DNA from 3 places in the Pantoea phyllosphaerae genome. Region 3 is predicted to be linked to each of the others. Evidence: riboswitches for the same ligand, from Rfam matches in the RefSeq annotation. Region 3 holds a riboswitch; each other region holds the start of a gene.

Region 1 (7,815 bases), on a different contig from region 3:
TAAAAAAGCGTTGGAGCCACCATGTTCAAAAATCTGCGCTGGACAATCGTACTGCTGCTGTTCCTTGTTTACATGATCAATTACCTCGATCGTGTTGCCCTCTCCCTTACCCTACCGCTGGTCGAAAAAGATCTGGCGATCAACGCCGAACAGTTCGGCATGATCTTTGGCAGTTTCTTCTTCGGCTATGCCCTGTTCAACTTCGTTGGTGGCATCGCCACTGACCGCTTTGGCCCCAAAATCGTGCTCGCCGTCGCGGTCGGCATGTGGTCGCTGTTCTGCGGCATGACCGCGCTGGCAACCGGCTTCTGGTCGATGTTGATCCTGCGCGTGCTGTTCGGCATGGCGGAAGGCCCTATTTGCGCCTCGGCCAACAAAGCGATTAACGGCTGGTTTCCGAAAAAACAGGCGGCGACCGCAATGGGCCTGCTGAGCGCTGGCTCGCCGCTGGGCGGCGCGATCGCCGGGCCGATTATCGGCTATCTCGCGCTCGCATTTGGCTGGCGTCCGGCCTTCGTGATCATCTGCCTGATCGGTCTGGTATGGATGGCGATCTGGCTGTTCGTTTCGGCGGATAACCCGGCGAAGAGCCGACGCGTTTCTGCCGAGGAGCGCGCGCTGGTCGACCAGCTGAAAGCGGAGCAGCCGGGCGAAGAAGCGGATCTGGCACAGGCGTCACACGGTTTCGGCTACTATCTGCGTCAGCCGATTATCCTGGTCACCGCTTTCGCCTTCTTCTGCTACAACTATATTCTGTTTTTCTTCCTGAGCTGGTTCCCTGCCTATCTGGTGCAGGCGCACGGCCTGGATATTAAATCGATGTCGATCACGACCATGATCCCGTGGATTGTCGGCTTCGTGGGCCTCGCGCTCGGCGGCTGGATCTCAGACAAGATCTTCAATATTACCGGCAGGTTACTGCTCTCACGTAAAATTGTGCTGGTGGTCTCACTGTTCGCCGCCGCCGTTTGTGTAGCGCTGGCGGGTACGGTAAAAGAGGTCAACTCTGCGGTTATGATGATGTCGATCTCTATCTTCTTCCTCTACATCACCGGCGCTATCTACTGGGCGATTATTCAGGACGTGGTGCACAAAAGCCGTGTCGGCAGCATCAGCGGCTTTATCCATCTGGTGGGCAGCCTGTCGGGCATTATCGGTCCGATTGTCACCGGCTTTATCGTGCAGCATACCGGCAAGTTCGACAGCGCCTTCGTGCTGGCAGGCGGCGTCGCTGCCGTGGGTGCCTTCCTGGTGCTGTTCGTTATCCGCAGCCCGAAAGCGAGCAAGAAGCCGATTTCGGCGTAAGCAGCAGGTTTTATATGACTGAATCACGGGGCGCAGGACGCCCCGTATGCCATAAGGACGAACTATGTTAGAGATTGATCGCCTTCCCGCCGACGTGCAGCGCCCGCGCTACGATCGCAGCCAACTGAAAACCCGCATGGTGCATATCGGCTTTGGCGCTTTTCATCGCGCGCACCAGGCGCTGTGCAGCGACAAGCTGGCGGAACAGGGCAGCGACTGGGGCTATTGTGAAGTTAATCTCAACAGCGGCGAGCTGATCCAGGCGCTGCGCCAGCAGGATCACCTCTATAGCCTGACGGAAATGGCCGACGATTCGCTCAACACGCGGATTATCGGCGTGATTACCTCGTCGCTGCACGGCAAAAGCGACGGCATCGAGGCGGTGATCGCCGCCATGAGCCAGCCGGAGGTAGCGATTGTCTCAATGACCGTTACCGAGAAAGGCTACTGCCACCATCCCGCCAGCGGCGATCTCAACCCGGACCATCCCGATATTGTGCATGACCTGGCCCACCCCGACGCGCCGCGCTCGCTGCCGGGCTTGATTCTGGCCGCCATCCGCCGCCGCCGCGACGCTGACCTGCCGCCCTTCAGCGTGATGTCCTGCGACAATATGCCGGAAAACGGCCACGTCACGCGCAAGGTGATCCTGCAGCTGGCGCAGCGGCAGGATAGCGCGCTGGCGGACTATATCCAGCAGCATGTCACCTTCCCCTCGACCATGGTCGATCGCATCGTTCCGGCGATGACCGACAGCGCCTTTGCCCAGCTTGCCGAGCGTCTCGGCAGCCGCGATCCGGTGGCGGTGGAAGCGGAGCCGTTTTTCCAGTGGGTTATCGAGGATAATTTCGTCAGCGGCCGTCCCGCCTGGGAGCAGGCAGGCGCAGAGCTGGTTAAGGACGTGCTGCCGTTTGAGGAGATGAAGCTGCGTATGCTTAACGGCAGCCATTCGTTTCTGGCCTATCTCGGCTTCCTCTCCGGCTATGAGCACATCAGCGACTGCATGGCGGACGCAAACCTGCGCACCGCCGCGCGCAGGCTGATGCTGGAGCAGCAGGCGCCGACGCTGCGCACCCAGGGCGTGGATCTCACCGCCTATGCCGACTCGCTGATCGCGCGCTATGAAAACCGCGCCATCAAACATCGCACCTATCAGATAGCGACCGACGGCACGCAGAAGCTGCCGCAGCGCCTGCTCGACAGCGTGCGCTGGCATCTGCGCAACGGCAGCAACTGCGACCTGCTGCTGCTGGGCGTTGCGGGCTGGATGCGCTACGTCGGCGGCGTGGACGAGCAAGGCGCGCCGATCGAGATCCGCGATCCGCTGAAGGCGGAACTGGCGGAGCGCGTGGCCGCCAGCGACGAAGGCGAAGCGCGCGTGAAGGCGCTGCTGGGGATGAAAGCGGTGTTTGGCGAGGATCTGGCGCAGAATGCGGAGGTGGTCGCGACGCTAACGCGCTTCTGGCTGCAGCTGCGCGAGCATGGCGCGCGCGCTACGGTGGCGCAGGCGGTGGGGTCGCCGTAATTGTTCAGTGTCAAAAGCGCTGGCGCAGTCGCAGCGCGCTGATTAGACTGACACTTTCCCAATGGGCTGGCTGCCGCCAGCCGTAATACGGATATGCCGCATGTCTATCGCCTATACCATCACCACCAGCGAACCGGTCAACCAGCAGATTTATCGTTATCTGCGTAAGGATATCGTGACCTGCGTTATTCAGCCGGGTTCACTGCTGTCAGAAAAAGAAGTGTCGGCCCGGTTTAACGTGTCGCGTCAGCCGGTGCGCGAAGCCTTTATCAAGCTGGCAGAAGCGGGTCTGGTGCAGGTGTTGCCGCAGCGCGGCACCTTCGTGCGTAAAATTTCCGCACGCCGCGTCGCGGACGGCCGGTTTATTCGCGAAGCGGTAGAGGTGTCGGTGGTACGGCGCGCGGCGCTGGAGATTGAGCCGGTGGCGCTGTTGGCGCTGGAGCATAACCTCCAGCTGCAGAAGATGGCCGCCGCTCGCCATGACAGCCAGGCGTTTCTCAGCCTCGACGATGAGTTTCACCGCCTGATTGCCGAGAGCATCAACTGCCTGCTGGCGTGGGAGACGGTAGAGAATATCAAAGCGGCGATGGACCGCGTACGCTTTCTGACGCTGAGCGAGGTCTCGCCGCCGGACAGCCTGATTGAGCAGCACGAAGAGATCCTGTCCGCGCTGAAAAACCACGATGCCGACGCGGCCGAAGCGGCGATGCGGCGCCATCTGCAGGAGATGATTTTCTCAATTACGCCGATCGCCGAGCGCAACAGCGAGTGGTTTGAGTCGCTGTAACCCCGCCCCGCACATTGATAAAAAGGCCAGCACGCTGCTGGCCTTTTCTGTCTGTGACCTTTACCACCAGCGATGAAAATGGTGCACCGGCCCAATTCCCTCGCCCACTTCCAGCGTATCGGCCTGCATCAGCGCCTGCTGCAGCCAGGCCTTTGCCTCGCGCAGCGTGTTTGCCCAGCTGCTATGGCGCGGACGCAGCGCCGCCAGCGCGGCGGAGAGTGAACAACCCGTGCCGTGAGTATGGCGCGTATTGACACGCGGCGCGGTAAAGCGCTCCGCGCCGTCACGAGTGATGAGCCAGTCCGGGCTCTCGCTGTCGCTGAGATGGCCACCCTTCATCAGCACCGCCTGACAGCCAAGCGCCAGCAGCGCTTCCCCCTGCTCCAGCATCGCCTCTTCGCTGTGTGCTGGCGCGCACTCCAGCAGCGCCGCCGCCTCCGGCAGATTGGGCGTAATCAGCGATACCTGCGGCAGCAGCAGTTCGCGCACGCTGGCGATGGCATCGGGCGAGAGCAAGGGATCGCCGCTTTTCGCCACCATCACCGTATCCAGCACCACATAAGGGATAGCGGCTCGCTTCAGCTTTTCCGCCACGATCTGCACAATCGCGGTTTCCGAAAGCATGCCGATTTTCGCCGTGTCGATGCGCACGTCGCTTAAAACTGAATCTAGCTGTGCGCCAACAAACTCAGGTTCTATGCGATAGACCGACTGCACGCCGCGGGTGTTTTGCGCCACCAGCGCGGTAATGACGCTGGTACCGTAGGCGCCGAGCGCCGAAAAAGCCTTGAGATCGGCCTGGATGCCGGCGCCGCCGCTGGGATCGGTGCCGGCAATGGTCAGAGCGTTAATACGCTTCATGCGCGCGCCTCCTGTGCCAGCTGCCACAGGGCGTCGATAAACAGCGTGGCGCAGCTGCCGGGCGCGGCGATCTGCGCGGCGGCGCGCTCCCCCGCCAGCGCCATGACGCGGCAGGCGCTGGCGACGTTGTTCAGTCGGTCGCCGGGCAGGCTGCAAAAGGCCGCCACCACGGCGGAGAGCGCGCAGCCGGTGCCGACCACGCGCGTCATCAGCGCGCTGCCGCCAGGCACGCTTAGCGTCTCGGTGCCGTCAGTGATGTAATCGACCTCGCCACTGATCGCCACCAGCGTCTGATGTTGCCGCGCCAGCGCGCGCGCCGCCTCAAGCGCCGCCTCCGACTGGTGCTGCGTATCCACGCCGCGTCCGCCTGCGCCCTGCTGCGCCAGCGCGAGGATTTCAGAGGCGTTGCCGCGTATGGCGGCAGGCCGCAGCGTCAGAAGCTGCTGGCAGAACTCAGTGCGCAACCGCAGCGCGCCGACCGCCACTGGATCGAGTACCCAGGGCGTCTGCGCTGCGTTGGCGGCCTGTACCGCTGCCAGCATGGCGTCGCGGCGATCGCGCGTCAGCGTGCCGACATTGATCAGTAAGGCGTCGGCCATGGCGGCAAACTGCGCGGCCTCATCGGGATCGATCACCATGGCGGGCGAAGCGTTGAGCGCCAGCAGGACGTTAGCGGTCATATTCTGCACCACGTCGTTGGTCATGCAGTGCACCAGCGGCTGGCGCTGAACGAAACGGGCGAGAACGGGCGCGAAGTGCGCGTCGGAAAAGCGTTGAGGTTGGCGGATCATCATAACTCCCAACCGGCGAACAAGAAGGCGAATGCGGTCAGGCATCTGACTTCCCTACGCTGGCATTATCCAGATCAGGTAATACGGGTCTTTCTCAGCCTTCACAAAGAAGGGCACCCCGAGTCGTGTTGATTACATTTCTTTATCAATTAGTAGGTTACGCCAGGTCTCGTGCTGATACAAGATTGAACTTATGAATATTACATTTTACGCTGTACCTCACCTTGTACCTTCATTAAGGATGATTCTATGGCTACTGGTCATTTTCTGAGGATTGGCGACAAAACAACGTGCGGCGGTAGTATTCTTTCAGGTTCCCCAAATCACAGCTTTGGAGGGATTGCGACCGCGAGAAATGGCGATTCTGTCTCTTGTGGTAAAGATGGCAAGGTATACCATATCGCAGGTGGTATACCCACTTACTCGATTCATGGAGTTGCCGCAGCAGGTACTTTGCATAGCCGCAGTACATGCCCCTGTAACGCAAGTTTCATTTCGTCATTCCCAAATGCTTCCTATTGGGTCGAGGAAAAGAAAGCAGTTAAGGCTGTCCCTGTAGTTACTGCTGCCCCTTTAGCTGCTCCTGAACCTGCAAAAATTGCAGAGCCTGAACAACATGCACAAGCCGCTAAAAAGAAGGTAGAAGCAAAACGCGAACCAGTAGATCCTGGCTTCTGTGTACTTCCTTACGGTGCTGATACTGGAGCCTATGAAAGATATCTGTTCGAAAGTGAACCGCCAGCAGGAACACGCGAGCTTTATCGCTCTCTTAACGGGGCAGGTAAGGAATACAAAGCAGGTTCTATTCTGCTGGTTGTTGATCCTGAAAAACAGGACAGTGATCAAATCGCACATATGCAGGCTGCAAAACAACGTATTGATACAGCATTAGAACCGCTTACACATAAAGAAGCCAATTTCTTACATAACCACTATGCAACAATAGCTAACTTTAGCAACATCGCCGATAAAGGAATTGGCCTTGCTGCCGAACCTGTCGGGAAGTATTTCGAAAATATAGAGAAGATCCTGAAAGAAATTCAAGAAACATACAAAAATACTTACATGACCAGAGGGGCTTTAATTGGCGAACAGTTCCATGTAAAACGTGCTCAACTATTCAATGAACTTGATCGTGTACTTAAAGTCGGTTTCCTTAATAAAGGTATGAAACTCGGTGAGTACAGCAACTTAAAAAGTGCACTTGGTCTATCAACTAAATCGATAACTCATAAATGGAATGAGACAGGAATAAGTGATATTGATGGTTATGCTACCCATTTAGAACGAGCTGCAAAATATGTAACAGCTATGCGATATGTTGGTTATTTAGGAATTGGATTTAGTGCTCTGCATTCAATCAATGAAATTAATGAGGCTTGTTCTGTTGGTCGTGAAGATGAATGTACCAAAAAGAAATACACCGAAGTTGGTAGCTTTTCTGGTGGCATAATTGGAAGCATCGGAGGCGGAGCAATAGGCACAGGTATATGCACTGTAGTATTAGGTGCTTTGACAATAGAAGCCGCTGGGGCTGGTGCATTAGCTTGTGGTGTAATTCTTGGTACTGGTGGAGGTTATGTAGGCGGTGAATTCCTATCGGATCAAGGTGAAAATCTCGGTGAACTTATTTATAAAACGGTAGGTGAATAGTGGGCATCCTATCTGCGACATCAACACTATTGTGTATAGTCTTCGGATTTATCGCAATCGGGTATTCTGTTCTAAAAAACAAACAACATCTTTTGTTGTGCGATATTTTTAAAGAACGATTCGGTTATGTACCAGCAGGAATAATTCTTGCACAAGCAGGTGGGATATTCTTAACCTTCCAGAAAGATTTTTATTTCATCTTCCCATTCGTATTTAAAAAGGGAACTTTTCCGGTCAGAAATATGGATTCTGATCATTATGATTTCATCAAAGGTTTACCCAATGAAAAGGTATCATGGCTAAAAATTAAGTTTACTTTGTTTTTATTAATGGTTGTTTTATTTCTTTTTACTATCATAACTTCTCTCCTCTCTATCTAAGCATTGTTTATAAAGCCGCTTATGCGGCTTTCCTTGTACGTATATCCGAAAGCGATTAGATTACTCGCCTTTAGATCACGAAATGTAGATTTTGAGATGCATAAGAATGGCTTCTGCGTAGCATTTTCTATTTATCCAGTTTTCCTTCGGCAATCAGGAGATGTAAGCAGGCGAAATCCTGGCCCCTACGCTGGCATTATTCAAATCAGGTTTCTTAGCCTTCACGCAGAAGCACATCCCGAGTCGAATGTTACGCCAGCAGCATAAGAGAGGCGGCGAGTGAAAGCAATATGACTACCTCTTAAGAGGTATTACCAGTTAGCACGGTTCTACATGATCTCGATCAACCAGCCACCGCCGAAAAACAAGCCTAATGCTCCGGGCCCGCAAACCATGCTGTTTAATCCTGGCTATCCGTTTCAGAGGAACCTGATGAAACTGCTCTCGCTTATCCCGCACTGGCACCACTGGCAGGATGTTGTAATTATTCGTGCTAATGCTGTTGCCCCGAAT
Region 2 (7,815 bases), on a different contig from region 3:
CATAATCGAGCAAAATTTCGCTAGGCTGATAAGCCTGTACGGACGAGGTATTGATAATGGATGCGCCGCGTGGCAGATAATCCACCGCCGCTTTGGTGATCCAGAACATCGCGTAGACGTTGGTTTTGAACGTGGCGTCAAAGTCTTCAGTGGAGAGGGTACGGATCGACTCATTAAACTGCTGACGGCCTGCGTTGTTGACCAGAATATCCAGTCCGCCGAGCTTCTCAACAGCCTGTTTTACCAGTGACTGGCAAAAGGCTTCGTCGCGAATGTCGCCCGGGATCGCCACGGCTTTACGGCCTTCCGCTTCAATCAGCTGAATCACTTCCGCCGCATCGGACTCTTCTTCTGGCAGATAGTTAATGGCCACGTCGGCGCCTTCACGGGCATAGGCGATAGCCACGGCGCGGCCGATGCCCGAATCACCGCCGGTGATCAGCGCCTTACGGCCGGTCAGGCGGCCCGTACCACGGTACGTTGTTTCCCCATGGTCTGGAACCGGCTCCATTTTGCTGGCAAGACCAGGCACGGGTTGTTTCTGCCCTGGGAAAGAGGGTGTCGGAAATTCAACCGGGACGAGAGTTTTGTCGTTTTGATTACTCATGCTTAGCTCCTTGCACATCGTTTTCGGATAATAATAAGCCTGGCACATATGTGAAGTTTGTCACATTAAATTTCGCGAAAGCTTATTAAATCCACCTGTTGAGAGATCAGCATTAATAATAAGACGCCTTTTTGCTTTTCAGGGTGGGCTGCACAATTTTTTTTGCCAGAGATATTTAAATGCCGGTTTAATAAACAGTTTATATAATCCACGCTTATCTGAGTTGCTCGAGAAGTATTAATAATGGTTTTATGTATAAATTATTTATTATCAGCAATTTAAGTTATATTCCTGGTGTTTACGTTGCGCTTTTATATCATTTTGTCCTGGCCTGATTTTTTTAGCGTTGGCGCTTTGAACGACGCGTAGCGCACTTCTGGTCAGGGCAAAAAATATATTTATCCTCGCCAGGCAAAACGGGAAATAACGCTCTTTATCGCCCGCAGCGAAACAGCGAAAAAACCAGGCGCATATTTATGCTGTCCGGCCGCTTCATAAAGGCAGAATACGCTGTATTTACTGAGGTTTCCCCCCGCTCGCGCCGTGCGTCTGGGTTACTCTGAACGCTCTTTTCTGCAACAGGCAATAAGGAGCGCCACGTGAGCGCGTCGACGGGAATTTCACTCAAAATTATGGCGACACTTAGCTCGACGCTGATGCTTGCCTGCGTAAAAGGTCTGGAGGGTGCGTTTCCGGTGGGAGAAGTAATCTTCTTTCGTTCGCTGGTGGGCATAATGCCGCTGCTGGTATGGCTAACCTTTCAGGGCGGCATTATTCAGAACATTAAAACCCGCAACGTGAAAGGGCACATCGGTCGCGGCCTGGCGGGCACCTTCAGCATGTACCTCAGCTATCTGTCGCTGATTTATATCTCTCTGACCGACGCCACCGCAATTAACTACGCCGCGCCGCTATTCACCGTGCTGCTGGCGGCCTTAGTGCTGCGCGAAAAGGTGCGGCTGAATCGCTGGCTGTCAGTCGCGGCCGGTTTCGTGGGGATCGTCATTATGCTCTCCGGCCACCTGTCGCTCAGCGGCGCGCCCAGGCTAACGGTCGCCAGCCTGGCCTCTTCCGTCGGCGTCTTGCTGGCGCTATTCTCTGCGCTCTGCACCGCAGGCGCGCTGATTCAGATCCGCTACCTCAGCGGTAAAGAGAAGCCGGGCGCAATCGCCTTCTGGTTTACCGCCATGACGGGCGCGACCTCGCTGCTGACGCTGCCGTTTGGCTGGCGCGTGCCGCAGGGAGAGCAGCTGCTTCTGCTGCTGGGGTGCGGCCTGTGCGGCGGCCTGACGCAAATTTTGCTGACGCTGAGCCTGCGCTACGCCGACGCCTCGCTGCTCGCCCCGTTCGATTACAGCTCGCTGCTCTGGTCGGTGATTATCGGCCTGGTTTTCCTCGGCACCCTGCCGGAGAAACTCACCCTGATTGGGGCCAGCCTGGTGGCGTTCGCTGGCATTTATACGGTTTTAAGCGAGCGACGTCAGCGGCGTCGGGCTGCGGCATCGGCGCTGACTGCCCGCCGCGACACCGCCGATTTAACGCCTGATTAACACACTCTGCTTGACGTCGGGCAGGCAGTTGCCCTACAACTAATGGCCGTCGGGGGAGTCTCGCCAGAGAGACTGAGAGGCTAATAGCGCAGCGCGCGGTTTAGCGACCCTTTGAACCTGACCCAGTTGATACTGGCGTAGGAAGACTCGTATCTCATTGTTTTTCACCTCGTTGAGATGCCTGCCGCGCGAGCCTGCTCACCGCTCACGCTTTTTCCCTTCACGTATCACGGGTCGTCAACATCGAGGCCTGCGTGAACATGACTCTTTTTCAAACCGTTTTCTCTGCCGGGTGCGCGCTATGAGCCGCTGGTCGGTGCTCGGCAGCGGCGTCGCTGGCTTATGCGTCGCGACGCTGCTGGCTGAACAGGGCGAGACGCCAGAGGTGATCCTCAGCGACGAGACGCCCGCGTCGCACTGGGCGGGCGGCATGCTGGCGCCCTTTTGCGAAGGGGAGAGCGCGCCTGAACAGGTTATTGAGCTGGGGCAGCGTGCCGCCGGCTGGTGGGCGCAGCGGGTCGATGGCGTCGCACGTCAGGGCACGCTGGTGGTGGCCGCGCCGCGCGACACGGCGGAGCTGACGCGCTTCGCGCATATGACGCGGCAGCACCAGTGGCGCGATCCCGCGCAGCTTGAGCCTGAACTGGCAGGGCGCTTTGCGCGCGGCCTGTTTTTTCCCGACGAAGCGCACCTTAATCCGCGCGACGCCCTGCGCCAGCTGCGGGCCAGCCTGGAAGCGCGCGGCGTGGTTTTTCACCGCGGCAAACCCGGCGGCACGGTGATCGACTGTCGCGGCATTCACGCCGCCCCTTGCCAGCCCGACCTGCGCGCGGTGCGCGGCGAAATGCTGATCCTGCAGTGCGATGAACTCCATTTCTCCCGTCCGGTGCGGCTGCTGCATCCCCGCTTTCCCTGCTATCTGGTGCCGCGCGCCCGTGGCCGCTTTATGCTCGGCGCCACCATGGTCGAGAGCGACGACGCCAGCCCGATCAGCGCTCGCGCCATGATGGAGCTGCTCAGCGCCGCCTGGAGTATCCATCCGGCGCTGGCCGAAGCGCGCATTGTCGAGAGCGGCACGGGGCGGCGTCCCGCCTATCGCCACAACCTGCCGGAAGTGCGCTATCAAGACGGCGTTTTTTCTCTTAACGGCATGTACCGTCACGGTTTTCTGCTCGCGCCCGCCATGGCGCAGCAGCTTATGCAACTGCTTAGTCAGGAGTCGAATGATGCAAATCGAACTTAACGGTCAGAGAGTGGAAACCGAGGCGACGACCGTCGCCGCGCTGCTGCAGGAGCGGCAGATCGACGCCGCCTGCGTGGCCAGCGCCTATAACGGCCAGTTTTTGCCGCGCGCGCAGTATGAGAGCCAGCGGCTGGAGGCGGGATGCCGCCTGGAAGTGCTGTCGCCGATGCAGGGAGGCTGAACCATGTTTTACGGCTTTGTTCCCCGTTCGCGTTTTTTGCTCGGCACCGCGGGCTATCCGTCGCCCGCTATTCTGCACGAGGCGATCTGCGCCGCGGAGGCGGAGATCATCACCGTCAGCCTGCGGCGTGAGGGCAGCCAGGGCGGCGCATTTCGCGAGCTGCTCAGCCAGCTCAACCGCCGCGTGCTCCCCAACACGGCCGGCTGCCACAGCGTGAAAGAGGCGGTGACCACGGCGCATATGGCGCGCGAACTCTTCGACACACCCTGGATAAAGCTGGAGGTGATCGGCAACGCCGACACGCTGCAGCCCGATCCCTTTGCGCTGGTCGAGGCGGCGCGCATTCTTTGCGCTGACGGTTTTCAGGTCTTTCCCTATACCACCGAGGATCTCATCGTCGGTGAAAAACTGCTGGAGGCGGGCTGCGAAGTGCTGATGCCCTGGGGCGCGCCCATCGGCTCTGGCCAGGGGCTGCGCAATATCGACGGGCTGCGCAGCTTCCGCGCCTGGTTCAAGGGGGTGCCGCTGGTGATTGACGCCGGTATCGGCGCGCCGAGCCAGGCGGCGCAGGCGATGGAGATGGGGTTCGACGCCATTCTGCTCAACACCGCCGTTGCCAAAGCGCAGGATCCGGCAGCGATGGCGGGCGCCTTCGCAAGCGCGATTCGCGCGGGGCAGCAGGCGCATCAGGCGGGCCTGATGGAGCGGCGCGATATGGCCGCCGCGTCGACGCCGGTATTTGGCCTGGCAGAGTTCAGCTAACGGGAAAATCTAATGAATCGTTATCAGCGGCAGCAGATGCTGCCGGAAATCGGCGAAGCAGGACAGCAGCGGCTGCGCGCCGCGCGCGTGCTGGTGGTCGGCGCGGGCGGGCTGGGATCGACGCTGCTGCCGCTGCTGGCAGGCGCGGGCGTCGGCTATCTGCGTATCTGGGACGCTGACCAGGTAGCGCTGCATAATCTGCATCGCCAGACGCTTTACACGGAGGAGGATGTCGGCCAGCCGAAGGCGGTTTGCGCCGCGCGCGCACTGGCCGCCCGCAACCGCGACTGCGTTACCGAGGCGCGGCAGCAGGCGCTGCGCGCCAGTACGGTCGAGCAGGCGCTGTTGCAGGTGGATCTGGCGATCGACGCTGCGGACAGCTTTGCCGTGACCTATACGCTCTCTGACGCCTGCCGGCCGCGCAATATCCCGTTGATCAGCGCCTCGGTGCTGGGGCTGCAGGGCTATGTTGGCGGTTTTTGCGGCGGGGCGCCGGGCTATCGCGCCCTGTTTCCCCGGCTGCCCGCCTCCGCTGGCAGCTGCGACACCGCCGGTGTGATGGGACCGGCGGTAGCGACGCTGGGCGCGATGCAGGCGCAGATGGCCCTCAGCGTGCTGCTGGGGCACAGTCCGTCACCGCTCGGCAGCATAATAAATTGTGACTTCAGCCAGTGGCACTTTCGCGCCTTTCGCTTTGACGACGCGCAGGAGCCGACGCAGCCCGCCATTCCCTTTATCGATCGCGAACTGCTGCATGCCGACGACTGTATCGTTGAGCTGCGCAGCCTGGCGGAAGCGCCGCACAGCGTGGCGGCGCAGGTGGAGCGCCTGCTGCCCGACGCGATCGCCGCGTGGCAGCCGCCTGCCGATCGACGCGTGGTGCTGGTCTGCGCCAGCGGCATTCGCGCGGCGAAAGCGGCTGCCGCGCTGGCGCAGCGCGGCGTCGAGCGGCTGGCGATTATCGCGGCGAACCAGCTATGAGCCCGGTATCACACGGCCCCGATATTCTCTTCGACGACGTGACCTTCGACTGGAAGAGCGCCCCCCTCTGCGCGCGCTTCAGCCTGCGGCTGCGCGGTGGCAAAACCAGCGTGCTGCTGGGGCGCAGCGGCGCGGGCAAGAGCACGCTGCTGCGGCTGGCGGCGGGGCTCTCAACGCCGCAGCAGGGGCGCGTCAGCAGCTCGCTTCCCGGTGCGCTGTCGCGGCAAATCGCCTGGATGGGCCAGCGTGACGATCTCTATCCCTGGCTGTCGGTGCGCGACAACGTCATGCTCAGCGCGCGGCTCAGCGGCCAGCGGCCTGATAGCCAGCGCGCGGAGGCGCTGCTGACGCAGGTTGAGCTTGCCGGACTGGGGGATGCGCGGCCCGATTCGCTCTCCGGCGGCATGCGGCAGCGCGTGGCGCTGGCGCGCACGCTCTATCAGGACCGCCCGGTGGTGCTGATGGATGAGCCGTTCGCCGCCCTCGACGTTATGACGCGGCTGCGGCTACAGAGCCTGACCGCCGAACTGCTGCGCGGCAAAACGCTGCTGCTGGTTACGCACGATCCGCTCGAGGCGTGCCGCCTGGCGCATGATATCTATCTGCTGGAGGCTGCGCCGCTGCGCGTCCGCAACATGCCGACGCCCGAGGGCGAGGTGCCGCGTGCGGCGCAGGCTGAGGCAATCCTGCAGGCGCAGAGCCAGCTTTTCCAGATGCTCAGTCATGATTAAGCGCCTGTTAAGCTTTGCCTGGCTGATGGCGATTGTCGGCGGCGCGTGGCAGCTGGCGCGCTACTGCGGCGTACCCGCTTTTCTGCTTCCCTCTCCATCGTCGGTAGGGCAGACCCTGCTGCAACAGCACGCCCTGCTGATCCACCACGCCTGCTACACGCTCGGCGAGATCGCGCTGGCGCTGCTGCTGGGCGGCGGTGCTGGCGTCACGCTGGCGATAGCGATGGCTGCAAGTCCGCTGCTGCGCCGCTTGCTGTTCCCGCTGGTCGCCGCCAGTCAGACGATTCCCGTGTTCGCGCTGGCGCCGCTGCTGGTGCTGTGGCTCGGCTTCGGCGTCGCCTCAAAAGTGGCGGTCGCGGCGCTAATCGTCTTTTTTCCGCTCTGCCTGTCGCTGTTCGACGGGCTCTGCCGCACGCCGCCCGGCTGGCTGGAGCTGGCGCAGACCATGAATCGCTCGCGGCTGCGGCTGTTCCTGCACGTGCGCTGGCCCGCCGCGCTGCCGCATTTTTTTTCTGGTCTGCAAATGGCGGCGATTCTTGCGCCGGTCGGCGTGGTGATCGGCGAATGGGTCGGTGCCAGTGAGGGGCTCGGCTATTTGATGATGCACGCCAACGCGCGGCTGGAAACGCCGCTCAGTTTCGCTGCGCTGGCGCTGTTAATGCTGCTGGCGCTGCTGTTATCAGGCGGCGTCGCACTGCTGCGCCGTCGCTTTCTCTACTCTGCATAAGGAATAATTGTGAAAAAAGTGTTGCTGATGTTGTTGGCGCTGCTGGTTGCGGGCGCGGCGCCCGCGCAGGCGGCGCAGAAGGTGCGCCTGCTGCTTGACTGGTTCGTTAATCCTAACCATGCGGCGATCTTTGCTGCCAAAGAGAGCGGCGCCTTTGCGCGTCAGGGGCTGGACGTTGAGATGATTGCGCCAGCGGACTCCGCCTCGGTGCCGCTGCTGCTGGCGGCAGGCAAGGCCGATCTCGCCGTCGGCTACCAGCCGCAGCTCTACACGCTGGTGGATAAAGGGGTGCCAGCCATCCGCGTCGGCACGCTGATCGGCCAGCCGCTCAACACCCTCACCGCGCTGAAAAGTGGCGATATCCACCAGCTGAAAGATTTCGAGGGTAAGACGCTCGGCTACGCCATTCCAGGGTTTGAGGATGTCGCCATCAAGACCATGCTCAGATCCGCAGGCGTGGACGTGGATAAAGTGAAGCTGATCAACCTTAATATGGACGCCGTCTCGGCGCTGCTTAGCCATAAAATCAGCGGCGCAATGACCCTTTATCGCAACTACGAGCTGCTGGAGCTTAAGCAGCAGGGCGCGGAAACCCTGACGTTCAAGCCAGAAGATCACGGCGTGCCCGCCTATGACGAACTGATCCTGCTGGCGAATGCCGGAACCGCAGCCACCGACCCGCGTATCGGCAAGTTTTTGCATGGGCTGAACGAGGGCGTGGCCTACCTGCGTGCCCATCCGGAAGCAGTCTGGCAGGCGTTTATCCGCGCTTACCCGGAGCTGAACACGCCGCTTAACCACCAGGCGTGGCAGGCGACGGTGCCGCTGTTCGCCAGCGATGCCGGTCGCTTTGACGAGGCGCGCTATCAGGCGTTTGCGCGTTATATGCTGGACAATAAGCTTATTGGCCAGGTCGCGCCGATGTCGCGCTACTCGCTGCCGTCGCAGTAAAGGGGCGCGTTGCCCGCGTGCTCGTTATCCGGCGCGTCTAGACTTAACGAACAGGATAAGGAGCTAATGATGAGAGAGAAGA
Region 3 (7,815 bases):
TGTTACGCAGGATCCACTCGCGCGTTTCATGAATATAGCGGCCGGTGGAGAGATCCATCACGGTATCGGCGCCCCAGCGTGTCGACCAGACCAGCTTCTCCACCTCTTCTTCAATAGAGGAGGTGACCGCCGAGTTGCCGATGTTGGCGTTGACCTTGACCAGAAAGTTGCGGCCGATAATCATCGGCTCTGACTCGGGATGGTTGATATTCGCGGGAATAATGGCGCGTCCGGCGGCCACTTCCTGACGTACAAACTCAGGGGTGATGTTTTCCGGCAGCTGCGCGCCGAAGCCGTGGCCGTCATGCTGCTGGCGCAGCACTTCGCTGCGAATACGTTCGCGCCCCATATTCTCACGCAGCGCGATAAACTCCATCTCCGGCGTGACGACGCCCTGACGGGCATAGTGGAGCTGGGTAACGCAGCGCCCCGCTTTGGCGCGCCGCGGCTGCGGCAGCCGCTCGAAACGCAGATGATCGAGCCCGTCGTCGGCCAGACGCTGCTGCGTATAGCGCGAGCTGGTGTGCGTCAGCGTCTCGCTGTCGTCGCGCGCGGCGATCCAGTCGGCGCGTAGCTTTGCCAGTCCATGCTGAACATCGATAACGGCATCGGGATCGCCATAGGGACCAGCGGTATCGTAGACCGGCACCGCCTCATTCTCTTCATAGCGCGGACGGTCTTTATCGCCGCCGAGCAGCGTCGGACTGAGCTGGATCTCGCGCATCGGCACGCGAATATCGGCACGGCTGCCCTGGATCCAGATACGTTTCGAGTTGGGAAAGGCGACGCCGCTCTGAAGCGCTTCAATAAAGGCCTGCGCCTGGGCGCGCTGTTCACGTCGGTTGGTTTTGGTCATAGACATAGCAATTTTCCTGTTGAGGGGGAACGTTGCTTGTCCGGAGTTCGGAAGGAGTAACAGAAACGGCAGGCAAAATCGCCAGCGTACTGATGATGTTTACTCTTGTTCCCTTCGCAGGTTCTAACCTGATCAGGTTCCGCGGATCCCGAATTAACGGTCTCAGCCCTTGCGGGCACTCCGACAAGATTTCATTTCACGTTTTAAGCGGCTTAGCTTGCCATTTCACGCCTGGGCAGTGCTCGTGACGGTCACATACTTCAGTATGCTCCCGTCCCTGCGCGCTATCCGGGCGTGAACTGGCGGCGCACTCTACGCTGAAAACGCAAAACGCCGTGCATATCGCACAAAAAACAAAACGGGTTTTTGACGGTAAAGTCGAAAACCCGTTCAGCATAGAAGGGCTTGCGCAGAATAACAAGCCATTTACAACTGCTTGATGTTAAGCCGGACGCGACAGCCTGCTGCTGTCATTGGCCGCTGTTATGCTCACCAGGCTATTATCCCAGGCAAGCTGGATCAGCTTATCTTCCAGCGTAAAGCGCGCTTCCAGCACTTCGCCGACTTCCGACAGCGCCAGCTGAAAATCAACGCAGTTATCGTCGTCAATGGACTGCTGCAAGTGGCCATCATAGAGCTGCATCAGGCGCTCGGTGTTGGCTTCCAGCGGCGGATAAACCTGCGCAGCGGCAATCATTGGACTGTCGCCTTCCATCTCATTGATGATGCGTTCGTAAATGCTGAAGTGACCGGCAGAAAGGTAGTCGACCAGACCGTGACAAAAATTGTCGAGCGCCTGCTCGTCTAACGTTGTGAGCGCCTCTTTGTTAGGCTTCAGCCCAACCAGGTGGTAATAAGAAACAAGTAGCTGGCGACGGGCGTCCAGCCACGAGTCTACCAGTTCGTTGCTGCCACCTACGCGCTCGGTCAGGACGTTTAACTGGTTAAGCATATCTGACTCCATGTAAAGAAAGTTCCCTTCCCGTCACGCTGCGGCTGGCCTGGTGCCGCCTGCAAGCTGGACGATTTAGGGTATAGTTGTTTGTCTACACACTTAACATCAGGACTTCAGCGTATCGGTAAGACGCTAAGGATGACGATTAGATGCAACATGAGATCTCAAGCGTAGACGCTGGATGGTGGATTGTCAGCCATGAACAGAAACTTTGGTTGCCGCAAGGCGATCTGCCTCACGGCGGCGCCGCTGCGTTCAAGCTTACAGGCAGCAAGGCGCAGGCGGTCGGCGAGTGGCAGGGCGAAACGGTATGGCTGGTGTGTGAGAGCCGCGATCGCGATATGTTCTCGGTGCGTCAGCTGATTGATGAAGAGCCCGGTCTGTTTCAGCTTGCCGGGCGCGCCGTGCAGCTGGCGGAGTTTTACCGCTCGCATCGCTTCTGCGGCTACTGCGGCCACGAAATGCATCTGAGCAAGCATGAAAACGCCTGTCTCTGCGGCCACTGCCGCGAGCGCTACTATCCGCAAATCGCGCCCTGCATTATTGTCGCCATTCGACGCGGCGCTGAAATATTGCTGGCCAATCATGCGCGTCATCGCAACAGCATCTATACCGTGCTGGCGGGCTTTGTCGAGGTGGGCGAGACGCTGGAGCAGGCGGTCGCGCGCGAGGTGATGGAAGAGAGCAACATCCGCGTCAAAAACCTGCGTTACGTTACCTCGCAGCCCTGGCCCTTCCCGCATTCGCTGATGATGGCTTTTATGGCGGAATATGATGGCGGCGATCTGCAAATCGATAACAAAGAGCTGCTGGACGCCGGCTGGTACCGCTACGACGCGCTGCCGCCGCTGCCGCCGCCGGGCACTGTGGCGCGCCGGCTAATCGAAGATACCGTCGCCATCTGCCGCAGCGAGGCGTAAGAAGTGTTACACTACGCGCCTGAAATTGAGAGAGTCCTGAAATGAGTGAACTGAAGAACGATCGTTATCTGCGCGCCCTGTTACGTCAACCGGTCGATATGACGCCGGTATGGATGATGCGACAAGCCGGGCGTTATTTGCCGGAGTACAAAGCGACGCGTGCCGTAGCCGGCGATTTTATGTCGCTGTGCAAAAACGCCGAACTGGCGTGTGAAGTCACCCTGCAGCCGCTGCGCCGCTATCCGCTCGACGCGGCGATCCTCTTCAGCGATATCCTGACGATCCCCGATGCGATGGGGCTGGGACTCTACTTCGAAACCGGCGAAGGCCCGCGTTTTTCTAACCCGGTTACCTGCCGCGCCGATGTCGACAAACTGCCGGTGCCCGATCCTGAGCAGGAACTCGGCTATGTGATGAATGCGGTGCGCACCATCCGCAAAAACCTCAACGGCGAAGTGCCGCTGATCGGTTTCTCCGGCAGCCCCTGGACGCTGGCGACCTATATGGTCGAAGGTGGCAGCAGCAAGGCTTTTACCAAAATCAAAAAAATGATGTATGCCGATCCGGCAACGCTGCATGCGATGCTCGACAAGCTGGCGGACAGCGTCATTCTTTATCTCAACGCGCAGATCCGCGCGGGCGCGCAGTCGGTGATGGTGTTCGACACCTGGGGCGGCGTGCTGACCGGCCGCGATTACCTGGCGTTCTCGCTCCACTACATGCATAAAATCGTCGACAGCGTGCTGCATGAGAACGAAGGGCGCCGCGTGCCGATTACCCTTTTCACTAAAGGCGGCGGACAGTGGCTGGAAGCGATGGCGGCCACCGGCTGCGACGCGCTCGGTCTCGACTGGACCACTGATATTGGCGAGGCGCGTCGTCGCGTCGGCGACAAAGTGGCGCTGCAGGGCAACATGGATCCGTCTATGCTTTATGCGCCAGCTGCACGTATCGAGCAGGAAGTCGCAGGTATTCTTGACGGCTTCGGCGCGGGCAGCGGTCACGTCTTCAACCTGGGACATGGTATCCATCAGGATGTGCCGCCAGAGCATGCGGGCGTGTTCGTCGAGGCGGTACATCGTCTCTCAGGCCAATATCATCAGGAGTAAGTATGGACATTGCTGCACTGCGCGCGGAGCAAATTCAGCGCGCTGCAGAGGTGGTGCGGCAGGATGATTTCGACGTTCTGCCGCCGCGTTTTATCGGCGGCGCCGATGTCGGATTCGAGCAGGAAGGGGCGGTCACGCGTGCCGCCCTGGTGATCCTCGAATATCCCTCTCTCAAGCTGGTGGAGCATCGCGTGGCGCGCATCGCTACCACCATGCCCTACATTCCCGGCTTCCTCTCTTTTCGCGAATATCCTGCGCTGCTGGCGGCATGGGAGATGCTTGAGCGCAAACCGGATCTACTTTTTGTCGACGGACACGGCATTTCGCACCCGCGTCGCCTCGGCGTCGCCTCACACTTTGGCTTGATGGTTGACGTGCCGACTATCGGCGTGGCGAAAAAGCGCCTGTGCGGTCGCTTTGCCGATTTGGACGCCGAACCGGGCTCGCGCCAGCCGCTGATAGACAAAGGCGAGCAGATCGGCTGGGTATGGCGCAGCAAAGCGCGCTGCAACCCGCTTTTCGTGGCGACAGGACACCGCGTCAGCCTGGATAGCGCGCTCCACTGGGTGGAAAACTGCATGGGCGGCTATCGCCTGCCGGAGCCTACGCGCTGGGCGGATGCCGTGGCATCCAACCGCACCGCCTTTCAGCGCTGGCAAAGCGCGCTTTAACGCTGTGCGCGCGGCGCTTTTGCGGTACACTGCCGCCAGCTAAACGATGAAGAGCCCTGTTCATGTTACAAAACCCCGTTCACCTGCGTCTGGCTAAGCTGGAAAGCTGGCAGCATCTGACGTTTATGGCTTGCCTGTGCGAGCGTATGTTCCCCAATTACTGGGCATTCTGCCAGCAGACGGAATTCGCCGATCCGGCGCTTTATCGCCGCCTTCTCGATCTCATCTGGGAAAGCCTGACGGTCAAAGATGCCAAAATTAATTTTGACAGCCAGCTGGAAAAGCTTGAAGCCGCCATTCCCGACGGCGACGCCTTCGAGGTGTACGGCGTCTATCCCGCTATCGACGCCTGCGTGGCGCTAAGTGAAGTGCTGCACGCGATGCTGAGCGGCGAAACGCTGGAGCATGCGATTGAGGTCAGCAAGACGTCGATCACCACCGTAGCGATGCTGGAAATGACCCAGGCCGGACGCGAAATGAGCGACGAAGAGCTGCGCGAAAACCCAGCCGTAATCGATGAATGGGACCTGCAATGGGAGATTTTCCGCCTGCTTGCCGACTGTGAAGAACGAGACCTTGAATTGATCAAAGGTTTGCGTTTAGACCTGCGGGAGGCGGGAATCAGCAACATCGGTATAAATTTTCAGCAGTAAGGCGGGAAAACGTGACTTCAGGCCCGAATTAGCGCGCCTGGAGGCTTCACATCGGCCCCCTCTCTGGTCTACATTTGGGGGGCTGAAAATTGTGGCTATCGGTGCGTGCAGGCTGAAGAGTGCCAGAATATGGCTTTTCCCTCGCACTCGTTGCTTAGCAAGCGATAAATACACTTTAAGGATAACTTATGAACAAGACTCAACTGATTGATGTGATCGCGGAAAAAGCGGACCTGTCGAAAACCCAGGCTAAAGCGGCTCTGGAATCAACTCTGGCTGCGATCACTGAGTCTCTGAAAGAAGGTGATGCTGTACAACTGGTTGGTTTTGGTACTTTTAAAGTGAACCACCGCGCTGAGCGTACCGGTCGCAACCCGCAAACTGGCAAAGAGATCAAAATCGCTGCGGCAAACGTACCGGCATTCGTGTCTGGTAAAGCGCTGAAAGACTCTGTTAAATAAGACGTCGCATTGCGGTCAGAATTTTAAAAGAAGGGGCGAATTCGCCCCTTTTGTATTAGGGGCCAGCTATGCCGAACCTGCGTTTGCCCTCCTGTTTTGCTCTGCTTACTCTGCTTCTGCTTTCCGGGTGCGGTTCTACGCCCGACACGCCTCCTTTTAGCGCCAGCGGTTATCTTGCCGATCGCGGCGCAGTGCGCATCTGGCGCAAAAACAGCCACCTTACGATTCATTTGCGCACGCTCTATACGCCTTTTAACGGCGAGGCGGCAGAAACTACCGACTACGTGTGGCAAGAGGAGAAGCTGATTAGCGTCGCGCGCCACGTCAGCGGCAAGCAGCCTGACGATGTTACTCTGCGCTTCGATCAGGATGGCAGCCTGAGCTTTATGCAGCGGCAGCTGGCCGGGCGACGTGAAGCGGTCGATCCGGATACGGTAGAGCTCTATAAGTTCGATGCGCAGCGGATGCTGGCGCAGAGCAATGCGCTGCTTAGCGGTCGCGTGATGCTGAAGCAGGGCCAGTGGCTGGGCGCGAAGCAAATCGCCCTTTGCGATGGCGGACGTGAGTCGCCCTCTTTTGACGATTACGCGCTGCAGACGCTGGCGCAGCAGCAGCGGCACAGCGCCGCGCCGCTGCTGGTCTCCTGGCTGGAGGCGCCGGAAGGCACGCAGCTGCTGCGCGCGGCATCGGGAGAACGCTGCGATTCACAGCCGAAAGAAGCGGATTTTTAAGGCAGAGAAAAGGGCGCATGGCGCGCCCTTTTTACTTACTTGCGGTTAATGGCGCGATAGCCGATATCGCGGCGGCAGAAGCTGCCGTTCCAGGAAACAGGCTGAGCCAGCTCATAGGCGCGCTTTTGCGCCGCCGCCACGTCGTCGCCCAGCGCGGTAACGCAGAGCACGCGGCCGCCGTTCGTCAGCACCAGATCGTTCTCAAGGCGCGTCCCGGCATGGAATATCTTGCCGTCGTCAACCTGCTCCAGCGGCAGGCCATGAATCTGCTCGCCGTTGACGTAGTCGCCCGGATAGCCGCCCGCTGCCAGCACGACGCCGAGCGCCGGGCGCGGATCCCACTTTGAATCTGTCTTATCCAGCGCGCCGTCGCAGGCCGCCAGGCAGAGTTCAACCAGGTCCGACTGCAGGCGCAGCATGATTGGCTGGGTTTCGGGATCGCCAAAGCGGCAGTTAAATTCGATGACTTTCGGCTGGCCCGACCGATCAATCATCAGGCCGGCATACAGGAAGCCGGTATAGACATTGCCTTCTGCCGCCATGCCGCGCACCGTTGGCCAGATCACCTGATCCATCACGCGCTGGTGGATCTCGTCGGTCACCACCGGGGCAGGAGAGTAGGCGCCCATGCCGCCGGTGTTCGGGCCGGTATCGCCGTCGCCGACGCGTTTATGATCCTGGCTGGTGGCCATCGGCAGCACGTGTTCGCCGTCCACCATCACGATAAAGCTGGCTTCTTCGCCGTCGAGAAACTCTTCGATCACGATGCGATGGCCTGCGTCGCCGAAAGCGTTGCCGGCCAGCATATCTTTAACCGCCGCTTCAGCTTCTTCCAGCGTCATTGCGACGATCACGCCTTTACCGGCAGCCAGGCCGTCAGCCTTGATGACGATAGGCGCGCCTTTCTCGCGCAGGTACGCCAGCGCCACTTCAACATCCGTAAAGTTGCGGTACTCCGCGGTAGGAATATGGTGGCGGGCAAGGAAATCCTTGGTAAAGGCTTTAGAGCCTTCCAGCTGCGCTGCGTTTTTGGTTGGGCCGAAAATCTTCAGACCCGCCGCGCGGAAGGCGTCGACCACGCCAATAACCAGCGGCGCTTCCGGGCCGACGATGGTCAGGTCGATCGCTTCGCGCTGGGCGAACGCGAGCAGGGCAGGGATATCGGTCGGGCTGATATCGACATTTTGCAGCGCGGGCTCCAGCGCAGTACCTGCGTTGCCGGGCGCGACGAATACCGTTTCCGCCAGCGGCGACTGCGCCGCTTTCCAGGCCAGCGCGTGTTCACGACCGCCGTTGCCAATCACTAAAATTTTCATTTTGCTCTCCGGATAATTAATGGCGGAAGTGGCGCATGTCAGTGAAGATCATGGCGATGCCGTGTTCATCAGCCGCGGCGATAACCTCGTCGTCGCGAATAGAGCCTCCCGGCTGGATAACGCAGGTGATGCCGACGGCGGCT

The links. Region 3 has a riboswitch for thiamine pyrophosphate ahead of thiC (phosphomethylpyrimidine synthase ThiC). Riboswitches for the same ligand answer to the same signal wherever they lie in the genome.
Region 1: it holds a riboswitch for thiamine pyrophosphate, as region 3 does, so the genes downstream of both, thiM (hydroxyethylthiazole kinase) here and thiC (phosphomethylpyrimidine synthase ThiC) in region 3, are expected to answer to the same signal.
Region 2: it holds a riboswitch for thiamine pyrophosphate, as region 3 does, so the genes downstream of both, ACR6A7_RS03995 (FAD-dependent oxidoreductase) here and thiC (phosphomethylpyrimidine synthase ThiC) in region 3, are expected to answer to the same signal.

Annotation. Positions count from the first base shown of each region.
Region 1 is NZ_JBPFDE010000001.1:193,367-201,181, reverse strand. It holds gene ACR6A7_RS00890 (MFS transporter) at 22-1,305, shown strand; gene ACR6A7_RS00885 (mannitol dehydrogenase family protein) at 1,370-2,830, shown strand; gene ACR6A7_RS00880 (GntR family transcriptional regulator) at 2,931-3,617, shown strand; gene thiD (bifunctional hydroxymethylpyrimidine kinase/phosphomethylpyrimidine kinase) at 3,678-4,478, opposite strand; gene thiM (hydroxyethylthiazole kinase) at 4,475-5,269, opposite strand; TPP riboswitch at 5,304-5,400, opposite strand; gene ACR6A7_RS00865 (PAAR domain-containing protein) at 5,519-6,922, shown strand; gene ACR6A7_RS00860 (hypothetical protein) at 7,735-7,815, shown strand, end outside.
Region 2 is NZ_JBPFDE010000002.1:164,901-172,715, forward strand. It holds gene ACR6A7_RS03985 (SDR family oxidoreductase) at 1-607, opposite strand, end outside; gene ACR6A7_RS03990 (DMT family transporter) at 1,207-2,157, shown strand; TPP riboswitch at 2,199-2,318, shown strand; gene ACR6A7_RS03995 (FAD-dependent oxidoreductase) at 2,459-3,400, shown strand; gene thiS (sulfur carrier protein ThiS) at 3,384-3,581, shown strand; gene ACR6A7_RS04005 (thiazole synthase) at 3,585-4,343, shown strand; gene ACR6A7_RS04010 (HesA/MoeB/ThiF family protein) at 4,356-5,324, shown strand; gene ACR6A7_RS04015 (ABC transporter ATP-binding protein) at 5,321-6,055, shown strand; gene ACR6A7_RS04020 (ABC transporter permease) at 6,048-6,782, shown strand; gene ACR6A7_RS04025 (ABC transporter substrate-binding protein) at 6,792-7,733, shown strand; gene ACR6A7_RS04030 (O-acetyl-ADP-ribose deacetylase) at 7,803-7,815, shown strand, end outside.
Region 3 is NZ_JBPFDE010000025.1:16,347-24,161, forward strand. It holds gene thiC (phosphomethylpyrimidine synthase ThiC) at 1-862, opposite strand, end outside; TPP riboswitch at 949-1,049, opposite strand; gene rsd (sigma D regulator) at 1,299-1,808, opposite strand; gene nudC (NAD(+) diphosphatase) at 1,961-2,731, shown strand; gene hemE (uroporphyrinogen decarboxylase) at 2,773-3,840, shown strand; gene nfi (deoxyribonuclease V) at 3,843-4,511, shown strand; gene ACR6A7_RS20690 (YjaG family protein) at 4,574-5,164, shown strand; gene hupA (nucleoid-associated protein HU-alpha) at 5,353-5,625, shown strand; gene ACR6A7_RS20700 (DUF1481 domain-containing protein) at 5,694-6,356, shown strand; gene purD (phosphoribosylamine--glycine ligase) at 6,392-7,672, opposite strand; gene purH (bifunctional phosphoribosylaminoimidazolecarboxamide formyltransferase/IMP cyclohydrolase) at 7,689-7,815, opposite strand, start outside.